3 regions of the Paludibacterium sp. B53371 genome follow, and region 1 is predicted to be linked to each of the others. Evidence: riboswitches for the same ligand, from Rfam matches in the RefSeq annotation. Region 1 holds a riboswitch; each other region holds the start of a gene.
What was found. Region 1 has a riboswitch for cobalamin ahead of JNO51_RS16165 (TonB-dependent receptor). Riboswitches for the same ligand answer to the same signal wherever they lie in the genome.
Positions count from the first base shown of each region.

Region 1 (3,932 bases):
GTGGCTTTTTGCCAAGTTAGGTTGCCATGCAGATCAAGTACCTGCATAAGCCGCGTTTGCCCCTCTACTTCAAGCCCCTGGTGACGTGTCTTAGGCAAATTCACATTTGCCCCGTAATTTAATGTAATGGCATTCGGAATATAAGCAATCTCATTAGTCACATCAGAGCGGAATATATCAATTCGAACACGACTATCGCGGTTAACCCACTCTGCACCAAGCTGCTGATCGTGAGACAGTTGAGGTTGGAGGGCAACAACATTGTTGTTATTGACTAGCTCATCGGAGTTTGGCAGGCGGAAGCTCTGGGCATGATTCGCAAAAAGACTCCAGTCTGACCCTAATGCCTGCCTCATACCCAACTGCCATGCATGCAGCTCCAGATCTGTGGTCGAACCAAAGGTTGCATAAGTATTGGTGTTATGAACAAGATCATCTACACGTTGGACGCGACCACCGATGGTGATACGCGCGCCAGACCAAAGACCTAACTCTGCTTCAGAAAACAGTGCCTGATGTCGTTGCTTGGAAGATGTCGAGCTGAGATAGGGAAATGCATTTGGCAGATTATTAGAGTTATCCGTAGCATTCCCGAACATCCAGTCGGTACCGATTGTGACACGATTATCCACAGCAAAAGGCAGGACATAACGTAGGCTGCCACTATCTTCAGTCAGCAACCGTTGGTCCGACCACCAACTAGTTGTATGAGAAAAGCTATTCGGCCCATAAGTCGAATCCGTACGTTTATCACGTGAGGCCAATTGGAAATAGAGACGGCCAAGACCTATGGCTTGATCACCCTGCACGCCAACCTCATTATTTTTAACAAAGCCATTGTCATACAACTTATTCGAGATAGTCGGATTAGTATTAAACTGATTCACGCCGTTTGCTGGCTGCACATACACAGGACCTGGTAGTCGCTCACTATCGCTACTAGAGCGGACATACAGGCGCACTTTGCCATCGTCGAGCTTCCAATTTAGCCCCAAACCACCTGCGTCCCTGCGTTCATCATTGTTAAGGCGATAATGGTCAGTTTTCAAAGACTGGCCATAACCGTCCAGGCTGAAGCGTACCCCTGCCAAATTGAAATGGGCATCTGTTTGACGTGTGTTAAAACTGCCAAACATCTGAGTCAGACTCACCGATGACTTCTCTGGATAACCTGCGGTGGTGATGATATTTATCACCCCCCCAGTTGCACCACTCCCATACTGAACGGCGCCACTGCCACGCACAACTTCGATACGCTCAATACTGGCTAAAGGAATATAGCTCAGGTCAGGGGCGGCAAGATCATTGGTATTCTGTTTCACGCCATCGACCAAAATCTGCGTATTGCTGATACCGCCTATGCCAAATCCATGCAAATCAACCTGAGAGGAGGTTCCACCCATATTAATTACATTGATCCCGGCAGCAGAGGACAGCACTTCCTGCACCGTGCGGGCACTGCTGTTGGCGATATCCTGCGCGGTAATCACGCTAACGCTGACCGGCGCCACGCCACGTGTCTGCGGTACACCACTGGCGGTCACAACCACGTCACCACCATTGAATTCGGGAAGATCATCGGCCAGGGCAGCGCCGGCAAAGCAAAGCGCGACCAGGGCGACACCGTGTCTGAGTTGGAACATGTTCTCTGTCATCCGTAAAAACATTTTTATTGCGGCACGCCAAGGACAACAGCACGACAGAATGACACCGGCAGGCATACAGGCTGTGTGATCGCTTCCCCGCGATACGCCAAGCATTGTGGGGTGTGCATCCACTCACACCCTGGCCAGGCCGGTCTCCGGGCTTGGTCACTGGCTTCGCGCCTTCCCGCCCGAGGGCAGTGGCTGGTTGCGAAGCCCTGGCGTAGGGACACGCCGGACCTTACCGTTGCGGGGGCAGCGCCGGTCTTGCACCGGCTTCCCGTTTCACTCGCCTGGCCGACTGGCTGGCAAGCACCTGACGGCGGCATTATACCCGTTTGTGGTTGCCAGAAAACTTGACTTGGAATAAGGTCATAAGCCTTTGTCAAACCTGACAGATCTGCCATGAACCCCTATACGCTGACGCTGCTGCGTCACGGCGACATCGACCACCAGAACCTGCTGACCGGCCAGCGCGAGGCAGCGCTGACCGAAGCAGGCAGTGCCATGATGGACCGCAGCTGGCAACAAATCGCCGCCCTGGCGCCGGTCTCCTGCATGGCTACCTCCCCGCTCAATCGTTGCCGCGAATTCGCCGTCCGGCGCGCGCTGGCCGCCTCGGTCCCCCTCAAGGTGGATGAGCGTTTTTCCGAACAGGATCTGGGGGAATGGGAAGGCGTGCCGCTGAGCGAGCTGGGCGAACAGACACCGAATTGGGAGGCGCAATGGCGCCAGGGCGAACTGACGCCACCCGGCGGCGAATCGCCGGAAGCCTTCCATACCCGCGTGCTCAGCGGCTTTTCTGCCTGGATCGCCGCCTCGCGCGGCTGTCACCGCGTGCTGGTGACCCATGCACCGGTGATTACCATCCTGCTGGCGGAATTACTGGAAATGGAACGGAGTGTGGCACGGCTGATCACGGTTCAGCCCGGCGGCTTCGTGCAATTGTCGATTCTGCAGGATCATCCGGCCTATCTGATGCGACTGGACGCGCCATTGGGCGGCGGAGCGGCATGAAAAAGGGGCGGATCGCTCCGCCCCTGCTGATCACCTGATCGCCTATCGTCCGCAGGCGACGGTCTTGAGGGCAATGCCCGGCGTCAGGCGCTGTTGCAGCGCACCGAGCGCCTTGAACTGGCTGTCGCTCAGATCGCTGAAATCCAGACGGGTCAGCTGGGTTTTGCCCCGAGCCTGGATCTCGGCCTTCGGGTAGCCGGCCTTCTTCAGTTTGTCGACCAGTGCCTGTGCCCCCTCCTGCTTGCCGAACAGGCCCAGCGACAACGCCCCCCTGAAGTCGCCTTCGTTCTGCACCACGTAGTTGTCGAATCCCTTTTGCGCCAACTCACCGGACAGTTTGCTGCTGGCCAGCTTGGCCGGGATGTAAACCCAGTAGCGCAGATTACCGCCTGTCGCACTGCTGTCGTCCACCAGCTGGCTGTGCATTTGCGCCGACTTGAGACGCAGCGTCGGCAAGCCGCCCTTCACACGATCCAGCAGCGCCTGGCTCAGGCCACCCCACTGGGCGCACTGGCGGGCCACCGGCTCGCCGGCATGGGCGGCCGGCACCGAGGCAACCTTGGCTTTGTCGTGCGCGGCGGACTTGTCATTTTGGGCGGGTGCCTTGGCAGCAGGCTTGTCACCCTTGGGCGACACGGCGGACTTGGCAGTCGGCGCCGAGGCCGCCGGGGCCGATGCGGCCTTGCCGAGCGGCGAAGTGACCGTCTGGGTCAGGGTCAGGGGTGCCGAGGCCACGAAGGGCGCCGAGGCGGCCATGGCTGCCGACGCCTGCGGCTGCCAGCCGGCCGGCAATACCTTCAGTTGCTCGGGTGAGACTTCATGGCTGTGGATATCCACGGGATCGTGCTGGCGCAGCAAGGCCACCACGCCGACAAACAGATTCAATGCCACGACCAGGCCCAGAAACCACTTCATGTCTTGTCCGCCACTTCTAATAAACCGGTAAGTACCAGATTATCCACGATCTCACAGGGGCTTGCGAGCAGCGGGGCGATTTTGCCGGCATCCCCGCCACTGAGCAGCAACGGCGCCAGCGGACGACCGGTATGCTGCGCCAGCCGCAGCCGCAGCCGCCCGATGGCGCCGGCCATGGCATCCAGTGCCCCGCTGGCCAGCGCATCGGCTGTCTGTTGTGGAAAATCGCACCATTGCCCGGCGGGCTGATCCAGCCGCGCAGTGTTCTTTGCCAGTGCATCCAGCATCAGACGATAGCCCGGCATGATCAGGCCGCCAAGGTAGTCCCCCTCGGCGGTGAGCGCCTCGACGGTCAGC
Region 1 covers NZ_CP069163.1:3,384,034-3,387,965, forward strand. The annotation lists gene JNO51_RS16165 (TonB-dependent receptor) at 1-1,643, opposite strand, end outside; cobalamin riboswitch at 1,775-1,978, opposite strand; gene JNO51_RS16170 (histidine phosphatase family protein) at 2,049-2,660, shown strand; gene JNO51_RS16175 (SPOR domain-containing protein) at 2,703-3,575, opposite strand; gene JNO51_RS16180 (type III pantothenate kinase) at 3,572-3,932, opposite strand, start outside.

Region 2 (3,932 bases), 1.0 Mb from region 1:
CCCGCGGCAACCGCAGATCGATCGCCCGGACCACCTCGCGCTGGTTGAACACTTCAGCCGGACTGCCGCCCAGCAGCATTCTGCCGCGATCCAGCAGAAACACCCGATCGGCCAGCAAGGGCACGATATCCACATCATGGGTGGCAAACAGCAGGGTCACACCCAGCTCACGGTTGATCTGATTCAGCAGCGACACCAGCATCCCGGCGGCCTTCGGGTCCAGCGCATTGGTCGGCTCGTCGAGCACCAGCACCTTGGGACGCATGGCCAGCACGCAGGCCAGAGACAGGCGCTTCTTTTCCCCCCCGCTGAGATTGAAGGGGTTGCGACTGAGGTAATCGCTCATCCCGACAACCTCCAGCGCCCATTTCACCGTCGCGTCCAGCGTCTCGCCGCGCTGTCCCATATTCATCGGCCCATAGGCCACTTCACGGTACACCGTGGCATTGAACAACTGGTCGTCGGCATCCTGAAACACCATGCCGACCTGACGGCGCAAGGCCGGCAGATTGGCACGACAGACGGGCAGGCCTGCCACGGTCACCTGTCCCGAGCTCGGCAGCAACAGACCGTTGAACAACTGGAACAGGGTCGACTTGCCGGCGCCGTTGGGGCCAAGCACCGCCACCCGTTCACCGGCAGCAATCGACAGATCCAGCTGATGCAGGGCCTGACAGCCATCGGGATAGGTGTAGCTGACCTGATTCAGCTCGATCATGGGGTGTGTCATCGGTGGTCAACCCAGCCAGTAATTGAAAAAAGCCAGCAAGCTCAGTGCGCACAGGCCAAGCAGGCCGACATAGTAATCCCGCCGGGAGATGGCCGAACGGAAGTGCGTCATGACCGGACTGTTCTCGTCATAGCCGCGCGCCAGCATGGCCTGATAGATGCGCGTGCTGCGATCCAGCGACTTGATGAGAATGCTGGCCGCCAGCCGGCCGACATCGGCCACACGCCCAAGCCAGCCGGCCTCGGCCCCCAGGCGGCTCAATTGCGCCCGCCGCATGGTCTGTGCGGTGTCCTGCAGAATGAACAGGTAGCGGTACATCATCTCAGCCAGCTCGATCATGATGAGCGGCACTCGACAAAGCCGCAGGGTCGCCAGAATCTCCACCATCGGGGTCGTCATCGCCAGCAGCGCCGCCAGGGTCACGGCAGCCATGATGCGCAGGAACAGCAAGCCGCCGTATTGTAGCCCCTCGGCATACACCCTGAGCGTCCAGCCCCAGAGCGGGACTTGCCACAGCACCTGACTGCCGCGCGTCAGCATGACACTGAGCAGCACCACCCAGGCAATACCCAGCGGCATCAGCAGACGACGACACAAATCGCGCCCGTTGAGCCCCAGCAGCGCGAACAGCGCCAGCGCCCCCAGCCACAGCGCGAGCGCCAGCACACCATGCCGCAAAGTCGAGGCCACGACGACCGCCGCCAGCAACAACAGGGTCTTGATGCGGCCATCTGCCCCGGCCGCGGCCGAGGCAGCGACGGCATCATGGCGTGCCAGGCTGACCACTCAGTCTTCCTGCTGACAACGGCACTGACCTTCACGCCGCCCGAAAAGCCGCAGCCAGTGATAGCCGACAATCAGACCGGCAAAGAAGTTGGCAACCGAGAAAGCGCCGACCTGGGCATCGCCCGGCAGCTCAAGGAAGGGATGATGATCGCGCTGCGTGACCTGGGTCGCCAGGTTATTCACATGATCATCCGTGCCGGCGGCTTCCATCTGGTGTGCACTCATATAGCGTGCCGAGACAAAGATGAACAGCAGCAAGGCACACATCACGGCCAGCATGCAGCGGGTAAAGCCATCGAAGAAACGGTTCTGCGACAGATCGCGTGCGGGATGTGACATCTCAGGCTCCTTTGCTGACGAGGATGCCGGGCAACAGATCGGGCCGGCGGCTGGCCATCGCCTGCAGCACGACGGCGGTAAACACCCCCTCGGCCAGGGCCAGGGGCAACTGGGTCGGGGCATAACCCATGAAGAAAATCATCCACTGGGTCAGCAGCGGCATATTGCCGTGCAGACTCCAGGCCAGCTCGAAGGCACTGACCAGATAAGTCATCAGGTCACCGACCACCCCGGCCAGGCCGGCGGCCAGCCACAGCGGGCAATTCAGCGCGCGCAGGCTTTTCCACAGCACATAGCCGGACAGGGCGCCGGCGATCCCCATCGAGAAAGTATTTGCGCCAATCGTGGTGATACCGCCATGACCAAGGAAAATTGCCTGGAAGAACAGCACGATGGTGGAGATGACCGCGGACGCCCAGGGCCCGACCAGAATCGCCGCCAGCGCCGTGGCGCAAGGATGCGAGCATGATCCGGTCACCGGCACCGGCAAGTGCATGGCGGAAATGACGAAGACCGCCACGCCGATCATGGCCAGGAACGGCTTATAGGACAGGTTTTCCTGTACCTTGCGTTTGATCTGATAAATCCCGGGAACGACGAACACGGCGGTCGCCGCGTACCAGACTGCGCATGCCTGTGGTGACAGGATGCCATCTTCAATGTGCATGAACTGCTCTCCCTTGCGAAGAACGGATCCGGCGGATCCAAGCCGGCCAATCACCAAGGGAAATCCGATCCGGAGCCACACACCGAAGTCGCAGGCGCACAACCGCAGAACCGTTCCCCACCCCAGAGATTGGCACTACCGATGACCCAGGCCGGTCTTCTGGCTCGCCTTCATCCTCCTCGGCCGGCCTTCCCGCACCGCAAAGCGGCACAGTGGCATGTGGCAGATTCGTCAGGCCTACAGCAGCGGGGGCTGCGCCGGACTGGCTGCATGGCAGCGTCACCGGCTTCCCGTTTCACTCCTCCCATGGACATGGGTCAGAGCACCTGGATCAATTGTCATGTCAGGACGACGTGTCGTCCGACATAAAATAGCTTCGCAGTATACCCCTTTGTCAAACAAGCCGCGCGGAGTCAGGTCAAGTCCAACGCACAAATGTAGCCAGTTGCGCTTACTGCAGCATGTAGGTTTCGTACTCAAGCCGCTCCAGCTTGCGATCCAGCGCCGCCAGCCCGATCACCACCGCAATCAGCATGGCTCCGGCAAACCCATAGCCATACCAGGCGGGGTTGAGTTGCAAGGTGATTCCCGTCAGCAGCATGTTGAGCAACAAAAAACCGCTGGTCGCCGCCAGCACCACGCGACGTTTGTCGAGGTAGAAAAAAATGTTGATGATGCCGAGGAACACCACCTGCAGGCTGGCGGCAATCACATCGACCTGCAACAGCGGCAGGTACAGGACCGAGATCCCCAGCCAGCGCAACAGCTCGGCGCCGCTGGCAAACAACAGGATGGCCGCAATCGACTGCACCTTGACGATCTCGTACAGCCCGGTACGCAGGGCATCGACCATGCCGTTGCGGACATTCTCGATATGCTGCAGCGAAGCGCCTTCCCGGACCGCGCTATAGAAGGCATCGTAATACTCGACGAAATCGGTTTCGATGCGCATCAGGAACACCGCCATGCCGGGAATGATCGCCAGATAGGCCAGAAAGACCGGCATATCGTAAATGATCGAGGCATGCAGCGGGCCGATCACCGCCTGACCGGTGGCCGGGGCATACCAGAACATCAGCTTGTCCACCCAGATACCCAGGTTGTACAGCAGACCGATCCACATCAGCGCGGTATGGCGATGGGCCTTGTGGAACATTTCAAACGAAATGAACAGACGGCCGGGAAACTCACGGTAGATCAGCAACAGCAGACCGAACAGCAGCACGCACTGACCGAGCACGAAGCCGGCCAGCAGCCCCTCCAGACCATGGGTATTCAGCAGCAGCGAGCCCACGACGGTGGCGCCGTAACCGATCAGGAATACCAGCAGGATATGCATGTACCGTTTCTGACCGGAAAGGAAAATGGCGGCGATCCAGATATTGGCCAGGATCACGAAGCCGCTGAGCA
Region 2 covers NZ_CP069163.1:760,247-764,178, reverse strand. The annotation lists gene JNO51_RS03635 (energy-coupling factor ABC transporter ATP-binding protein) at 1-718, opposite strand, end outside; gene cbiQ (cobalt ECF transporter T component CbiQ) at 737-1,516, opposite strand; gene JNO51_RS03625 (hypothetical protein) at 1,517-1,855, opposite strand; gene JNO51_RS03620 (energy-coupling factor ABC transporter permease) at 1,857-2,522, opposite strand; cobalamin riboswitch at 2,654-2,867, opposite strand; gene pelG (exopolysaccharide Pel transporter PelG) at 2,974-3,932, opposite strand, start outside.
Region 2: it holds a riboswitch for cobalamin, as region 1 does, so the genes downstream of both, JNO51_RS03620 (energy-coupling factor ABC transporter permease) here and JNO51_RS16165 (TonB-dependent receptor) in region 1, are expected to answer to the same signal.

Region 3 (3,932 bases), 1.6 Mb from region 1:
GCACAAAGCCTGGCACAGCACGCCGAAGCGGTGGCCAGTGCGCTGGAGCAGCACGATTTGCCGCTGGCACGCCAGCGGGTCGGCATGATCGTCAGCCGCCAGACCGACGAGCTGACAGAAAGCCAGATTGCGCGCGCCACGGTCGAATCCGTCCTGGAAAACGGCGGTGACGCCGTGTTTTCCGCACTGTTCTGGTTTCTGCTGGCCGGCGCTCCCGGCGTGGTGCTCTACCGGCTGGCCAACACGCTGGACGCCATGTGGGGCTATCGCAATCAGCGCTACCAGTACTTCGGCTGGGCCGCGGCACGCTTCGATGACCTGCTGAACCTGATTCCGGCGCGACTGACCGCGCTGACCTATGTCCTGCTGGGCAACACCCGTGTCGGCTGGCGCTGCTGGATGGCACAGGCCTCGACCTGGTACAGCCCGAATGCCGGGCCGGTCATGGCCGCCGGCGCCGGCGCCCTGAATCTCTCGCTGGGCGGCGCGGCGGTATACCACGGCAAGATCAAGGCGCGCCCCGCCCTCGGCGCCGGGCGCGAGCCAGAAATGGCCGACATCCGCCGCGCCGTCGCCCTGGTCCGGCGCGGCATGTGGGCCTGGGGACTGCTGGGACTGCTGGCCGCATTGTGCTGGGGAGGCTGGCATGCTTAAGCACGGAGGGGGACTGCGCGCCGCCGCGCGACAATACGGTATCGCCCTGGAAGACTGGGTCGACCTCTCGACCGGCCTCAACCCGCATGGCTGGCCTGTTCCGGCCATCGAGGCCAGTAGCTGGCAGCGCCTGCCGGAGCTGGACGACGGTCTGGAGCAAGCCGCCAGTGACTTCTACGCGGCGCCACAACCACTGGCCGTGGCCGGCTCGCAAGCCGCCATCCAGACCCTGCCGCGCCTGCGCCCGCCCTGCCGGGTCGGCATGCTGACACTGACCTACGCAGAACACCCGTACGCCTGGCAAAAGCAGGGACACCATGTTCTGCGCCTGGCACCGGAAGACATTGATGCCGCGCTGCCGCAAGTGGACGTGCTGCAGCTGTGCACCCCCAACAATCCGACCGGCTGGCTGCCCGAGCCGGCCCAACTGCGCGAATGGCATGCGCGCCTGCGTCAACGCGACGGCTGGCTGGTGCTGGATGAAACCTTCCTCGACGTCACACCGGAACGCAGCCTGCTGCCGCTGGCTGGACAGCCCGGCCTGATCATCCTGCGCTCCATCGGCAAATTCTTTGGCCTGGCCGGCGCGCGCGCCGGCTTTGTTTTTGCCTGGCCAGCGCTGATCGAGGCACTGCAGGACGAGCTCGGCCCCTGGACCCTGGCCGGCCCGGCACGCCAGGCCGTCAGAATGGCCTTGCAGGACCGGGCCTGGCAGGCGGCCATGCGCCAGCGCCTGCCGGCCGAAAGTGACCGGCTGGCCACGCTGCTGCGCCGGCATGGCCTGGCGCCAGGCGGGTCCACGCCGCTATTCCAGTGGGTGTGCCATCCGCAAGCGGCCATGCTGCATCGGCAATTGGCCAGCCAGGGCATCCTCACCCGCTTATTCGACGCGCCGCCAAGCCTGCGTTTCGGTCTGCCAGCGCAAGAAAGTGACTGGGCGCGACTGGATCAGGCGCTGGCCAGCTTCACCCTGGTCAAAAGCTAACGCCGGCGGCACAGGCAAACGATTGCCTGTGCCGCCGGAGGATACTCCCCCCTCCTATCCCGACCTAAGTCAAACTTTGTTCATTTTTTTACCAAAGTTACCCATTCATCACGTAATATTCGCCCTTTACATGACGGTGCCCGTGTTGCAACGGGTGAAACGGGAATGCGGTTCAATGCCGCAGCTGCCCCCGCAACTGTAAGCGAAGAGTCTGAATCCACTGCCACCGGGCATCCGACCGGGAAGGCGATTCAAGGCGATGACGCGCGAGCCAGGAGACCGGCCGTCAGACTTGTCGACGTGAGCTAGAACCAGTCGGGGTGTACTGGTGGACAAGCATGCAGACCGGACCATTCTCCCCAGACTGCTGCCCTCGCTCTCGACGACACAACGTCATCCGAGGGCGCCGATGCACCGCTACCATTTCCTGTCCGTCCATGCTGCCGAAGGTGTGGCATGAGTCACGGCATTGCCCTGCTGAGCCACGCCGGCACTGATCTGTCCGCCCTGCTGCGCGCCCCGCTGCCCGCCGACTTTGTCGCCGTCAACGGCATCAACCTGCAAGCCATCGACAGTGCTGAGGCCATGCAGCAGTTGCTGAACGGCCCTTTGCGCGACACCAGCGTCTTCGTGGTACGCGTCCTGGGCCGCGCCGAAGCCATCGCCGGCTTCGACCTGTTGCTGACCCATATCCGCCAGCACCATCACCATCTGGTGATCATCAGCGGCACCGGCGAGCCCGACCCGGACCTGACCGCCCTGTGCAATGTCGGCCACGGGCTGCAACAGGAAATCAACGCTTATCTGCAGGCTGGCGGCAGCGACAATCTGGCTCACATGCTGCGCTGTCTCTCCGACCGCCTGCTGATGACCGGTCATGGCTATGCCGAGCCGCTCACGTTGCCGGACCACGGCCTGTACCATCCGGAACTGGGCGCCCTGGCAACGCTGGATGACTGGCGCGCCATCCGCAACCCCCAATGGCCGACCGTCGGCCTGGTGTTCTATCGCGCCCACTGGCTGTCCGGCAATACCCGCTTTGTCGATGCCCTGATCGATGCCCTGCACGAGCGCCAGCTGAACACCCTGCCACTGTTTACCGCCTCGCTGCGCACGCCGGGCGAGCAAGGACTGCCGGCGGCGCTCAATGATCTGCTGGCCGAGCCGATCGAGGCGCTGGTCAACACCACCTCCTTTGCCATCGGCGAAGTCAACCCTGACGGTGCGACCCAGGCAGGCTGGTCGGTGAGCGCATTTGAGCAACTGGATGTGCCGGTATTGCAAGCCATCACCAGCAATATGACCGAGGCGCAGTGGCTCGCAGCCGACCGCGGCCTCAACCCGCTGGACACCGCCATGAACGTGGCACTGCCGGAGTTTGACGGCCGACTGATCAGCGTGCCGGTTTCCTTCAAGGAGGCGCATGCCGATCAGGCCAGCAGCGAAACCAGCTATGCCCCGGTGCCCGACCGGGTCCGCCGTCTGGCCGGCATCGTGGCACGTCAGGTCAGGCTGCGCACCACCCCGGCGCACGAGAAACGCATCGCCTTCATCTTCACCAACTCCAATAGCAAGGCGGCACAGATCGGCAATGCCGTCGGCCTGGACTCCCCCGCCTCGCTCTGGGCCATCCTGCAAGCCATGCAGACCCATGGCTATCAGGTCGAGGGACTGCCGGCAGACAGCACCAGCCTGATGCACCAGCTGATTGACCGGGGAGCCTACGACCAGGACTACCTGACCAGTACCCAGATGATGCAGGCGATTGCGCGGGTGCCGGCGGCACGCTACGCAGCATGGTTCGCCGAACTGCCCGCCTCGCTGCAACAACGCATGAACCAGCGCTGGGGTGAGGCCCCCGGTACGGCCTATGTGCATCAGGAGCAGCTTTACTTCTCGGGCATGCAGTTCGGCAATGCCTTTGTCGCCCTGCAACCGCCGCGCGGCTACGGCATGGATCCGGATGCCATCTATCACACCCCGGACCTGCCGCCGACCCACCACTACTACGCTCTGTATTGCTGGCTGCGCGACGAATGGCAGGCTGATGCCATCGTGCATGTCGGCAAGCACGGCACGCTGGAATGGCTGCCCGGCAAAGGCGTAGGTCTGTCACAAGACTGCTTCCCCGATGCCGTTCTGGGTGACATGCCGCTGTTTTATCCCTTCATCCTGAATGATCCGGGCGAAGGCTCGCAGGCCAAGCGCCGCGCCCACGCCGTCATCATCGACCATCTGACGCCACCGATGACCACGGCAGACACCTATGGACCGCTGGCACAGCTGACTCAGC
Region 3 covers NZ_CP069163.1:1,800,346-1,804,277, forward strand. The annotation lists gene cbiB (adenosylcobinamide-phosphate synthase CbiB) at 1-654, shown strand, start outside; gene cobD (threonine-phosphate decarboxylase CobD) at 647-1,639, shown strand; cobalamin riboswitch at 1,757-1,942, shown strand; gene JNO51_RS08650 (cobaltochelatase subunit CobN) at 2,096-3,932, shown strand, end outside.
Region 3: it holds a riboswitch for cobalamin, as region 1 does, so the genes downstream of both, JNO51_RS08650 (cobaltochelatase subunit CobN) here and JNO51_RS16165 (TonB-dependent receptor) in region 1, are expected to answer to the same signal.